2 regions of the Paenibacillus sp. FSL W7-1332 genome follow, and region 2 is predicted to be linked to the other one. Evidence: riboswitches for the same ligand, from Rfam matches in the RefSeq annotation. Region 2 holds a riboswitch; the other holds the start of a gene.
What was found. A riboswitch is a leader RNA that binds a small molecule or an ion and turns the genes downstream of it on or off. The one in region 2 is predicted to bind thiamine pyrophosphate.
Positions count from the first base shown of each region.

Region 1 (2,205 bases), 680 kb from region 2:
GCCGCTGCATCCCCCATTAATCCGAGACTCACAATAAGCCAAAACCTGCGAAGATGAACCTCATAACGCCGACTAATCCGCATTAAATAAACGGAGGCGGCTGCAGGAGGAATAATGACTAGAACACGCTGAAGCGATAAAGCCTCAGGCATCCACAGAGCAATCATGATCTGAATGAATGCATATATCATGGCGAGTCGAATCCACAGATGATCTGCTGGAGTTGGACTCATAAGCATTCCTCCTCGGCCAAAGGGTAAGCTGGATCACTTTCATATGTTAGGTCTTTTGAATTAATCTTTCTATTTCTCATGATACTTTTTACCCACCCAAAAGTAAAGATGAGGAAATGAAAGAAAAATCATCTGTATCAGCCCTGCATGAACACAACTCCCACTTGACGTATAGGGATTATGTGATAATATTTCAGTCATATCTCATATGGATCGGAAAGGGTGTTGAACCATGTCACAGAAACGATTAGATCATGTTGGTATTGTTGTCCGGGACCTAGAAGCTACAATCGCCTTCTATACATCCGTAGTCGGACTAGAACTAAAGGATCGCCTGACCCATACGAATGGCGTCATCCAGCTGGCGTTCCTCGGATTTAACGGCAGCAACGAGACGGAAGTCGAGCTTATTCAGGGATACAGCGACACGCTGCCAGCGGAGGGCACCGTTCATCATTTTGCAGTCAGCACGGATAACATTGAAGAGGAATATGCCCGGGTTCAAGGACTTGACGTTCCTCACTTGGACGAGGAGATCGTGACGCTCCCGAATGGTTTCCGTTATTTCTTCGTGCATGGTCCCGAAGGGGAATGGATTGAGTTCTTCCAGCGCTAACCTCAATATAGAAGCCTTATTCAAATCCTTTATTCCGTGAAAGGTTCATAGGATTAATTAATCCTTCCCATGGCAAGTGTTCTGAGCAAAGACCTGCCTCGTTCGCGCTCCTTCGAACTAGACAGGTCTGGTGTGTTAGGACTATAATAGCGGATGTAATGATCAAAACTTCATAAATACCGGGGGAGCTGGGATATAGCCGGCTGAGAGTGTATCCGATATGATACTGACCCTTACACCTGATCTGGGTAATGCCAGCGTAGGAAGCCCATGTTTGCGGCAGCTATTTATTTGCCGTGGTATACACTTACGCCGTCATGCGTCCTGATATCATCAGGGCGTTTTTTTTGTGGAGTTGCGAGGTAATAGAAAGAGAACTTAAAGGAGAGAAGAAACGATGAAGAAGGGAAGATGGATTCCGCTGCTTCTCGCTTGCGTCCTGCTGATGGTCGCATCCGGATGCGGTACAAACGGACAGAACAAAAAGACAGGTGCCGAAGGTGAAGGCAGTCAGACTTCCGGGAAACTCCGTGACGTGCAGCTGATGCTCGATTGGTCCGCCAATACGAATCACACCGGCCTGTATGCAGCGAAGGAGCTTGGGTATTATGAGGAAGAAGGGCTTAATGTCCAGATCGTCCAGCCGGGAGCAGGCGGAACGGATACGCTGGTCGCATCCGGAAACGTGCCGTTTGGCATCAGTTATCAGGAAGGCGTAACGCTGGCCAGAACCCAAGGCTTGCCGCTCGTTTCCATTGCAGCGATCATTCAGCATAATACGTCCGGCTTTGCCGCCCCCAAGGACAAAGGCATCGTGAAGGCAGGCGATTTTGAAGGAAAATCCTATGGCGGCTGGGGCTCGCCTGTGGAGGAGGCCGTCATGAAATCCATCATGGAGATCGATGGCGCCGATGTCAGCAAGGTGAATATGGTCAATATGGGCGATGCCGATTATTTTACGGCCGTCAAACGCGACATTGATTTTGCCTGGATCTTCTATGCTTGGACGGGGATTGAAGCCGAGCTTCGCAATGAACCGCTTGACATGATTTATGTGAAGGACTACTCCGAGCAGCTTGATTATTACACACCAGTGATCGTGACGAACGAGAAGCTGATCCAGGAGGACCCCGAGCTTATCAAAGCGTTCATGCGGGCGACTTCAAAAGGATACGACTATGCGATTCAACATCCTGAAGATGCCGCAGCTCTGCTTACGAAGGCGGTTCCTGACCTGGATGCCGAACTGGTTCTCGCCAGCCAGAAATGGTTGAGCCCCCGTTATCAGGATGATGCATCCCGCTGGGGCGAACAGAAAGCCGAAGTATGGTCGGGATATGCAGACTGGATGTTTGA
Region 1 is NZ_CP150209.1:735,496-737,700, reverse strand. Features, by position in the region: gene MKX98_RS03145 (GGDEF domain-containing protein) at 1-233, opposite strand, end outside; gene MKX98_RS03140 (VOC family protein) at 466-849, shown strand; TPP riboswitch at 1,021-1,132, shown strand; gene MKX98_RS03135 (ABC transporter substrate-binding protein) at 1,247-2,205, shown strand, end outside.
Region 1: another riboswitch for thiamine pyrophosphate. It lies ahead of MKX98_RS03135 (ABC transporter substrate-binding protein); the one in region 2 lies ahead of tenA (thiaminase II).

Region 2 (2,205 bases):
GCGCCGGTCACCTTCGTGAGCAGAGCATCCCCGCCGGTAATGATACGTACTTCGATTCCATCGGTAATCACGTCCTCTTCACCGGTAATGGCCACGATCGTGCCTACTTCGCGCGCAGCCCGCACGGCCAGCTCGGCATGATCACTGCCCGTGCTGTTGCCAGCGTCTACGCCTTTGATCTCGCGGGCCTCCCCGACAAGGTGAGCGACTTCAGCCGCATTCCCGCGCACGAGCGATACCTTCACTTCGCTTAGAATCCGCAGTGCCGACTCCGTCCGAAAACGGGTCGCTCCCGCACCGACCGGGTCCAGCAGGACCGGCACGCCGTGTGCGTTCGCCGATTGTCCGGCTATGATCATCGCATCCACAAGCTCGCGGTTCAGCGTGCCGATGTTCAATACGAGCGCGCCTGCGATGGCGGCCATATCCGCCACTTCCTCCGGCGCGTAAGCCATGACCGGCGACGCGCCCAGCGCGTACAAGCCGTTAGCCGTAAAATTCGTAACCACCACGTTCGTCATGTTGTGAACGAGGGGGCTCGTCTGCCGTACCTTTGTTAAAAGCGCCGAAACTTCATTTTCCCATGTATGCATATGAATCAGCCTCTCTTCGCTATATTGGAATTTATGAGCTAGTTAGGTCTCCTTACAGCACCGCAGCCTGCAGCGGCACCGGCCATTCCTCCTGCTTATAAGCCATATCCCAAAACATATACTCCAGCTGGCAGCTCAGCATAAAATGCTCCTTCATCCGTTCTCGCTCGGCTGCCGTCGCACGCTCCGCCCATTCATCGACACGGCTGCAGAACTTGGCTGTCGCGTCTTCCCCCCGGTTGCCGTAGAAATAAATCCAGTCGTAGAACGGATGGGATTCATCCGGCTTCACTTCATCCAGCAGCTTGCGGCCAATCTCCAGGTAGGTCCACGGGCAAGGCAGCAGTACGGCCATAATCTCGCCCAGACTGCCCTCATGCGCCACTGTAAGCATATGACGGATATAGTGATGAGCGGACGGAGCCAGCGGATAGCCTTGAAGCTCTTCGTAAGTCACCCCGGCGGCTGCGCAAAAATTCTGATGCGGATGCACCTCGCTATGCAGGATGAATGAGATTTGTTCGTTAAAGGTCGCGATCTCTTCCCGGCTGGTCGATTTGGATATGGCGATGCCGTAAATTCGCATGTAGGCGTTCAAATACTCAAAATCCTGCTTCACATAGTGGATCAGTTGTTCCCGCGCCAGTTTTCCCTCGGCAATGCCTTTTACAAAGGGATGATCGAAGATTGCTTGAAAAATGCCTCCCGCCTGCTGACGGAGCTCTTGCGTAAAACTCATTTTTGTCCCCACCTCCAACATATTGAAGAGCAGGAAGTCCATAAGACACGACTTTCCAGGCAACGCTAAAAAGCCGCCCCGAAAACTGGAGCGGCTTCGTCAACAAGCCCGAGTGCGCCAAAAACGCACCAAGACCTTATATACGAAGGCTCCACTTTCCTACGCTAGTACGAACTAGATCAGGTTCAAAGGGTCCAAGATACGCTCTTGTCTCAGCCGCTAACGGCTCCCCTAGTGGACTTCCTATTCTTTTGTCTAATACTGTACATAGGTTTGTAGATGCTGTCAAACGTTAACGGTTCGCGGACAGAACCCCACGAGCGAAATCTTCCGTGATCGGTGGATCATGATGTTGTACGGTGGCAGAGGTCTTTCGCGAATAAAAAACGCCGGCTAACCGGCACTTGTTTCAGAAACACTGACACTTGGTTGTCATGTATTCCCCTACATAATGAGTACATAAACGTTATTCAAAAAAATGAAGTTTAAAGGAGCGAGTTTTTTTATGACGAACCCATCAAAAGCGGTTAACCCCATTCCGGATGGCTACACCTCCGTGACACCATGGATTATCTCAAGAAACTCCGCAGCGCTGATTGAATTCCTGGAGCAGGCTTTTCAAGCCGAAGAGTTAGCCCGCGTCTATGTTGGCGATGGTGTCATCGGCCATGCCGAGGTGCGAATCGGGGATGCCGTCGTCATGATGTTTGACGCGAAGCCGGAATGGCCGGATAGCCCGGCGTACCTCCGCTTATATGTTGAGGATTGCGATGCTGCTTACCAGCAAGCGCTCACCGCAGGAGCCGTCTCGGTGACGGAGCCAACGAGTTTGTTCTTCGGCGACCGGGTGGGACGGGTACGGGACCCGTTCGG
Region 2 is NZ_CP150209.1:1,420,472-1,422,676, reverse strand. Features, by position in the region: gene thiM (hydroxyethylthiazole kinase) at 1-593, opposite strand, end outside; gene tenA (thiaminase II) at 646-1,332, opposite strand; TPP riboswitch at 1,472-1,575, opposite strand; gene MKX98_RS06135 (VOC family protein) at 1,838-2,205, shown strand, end outside.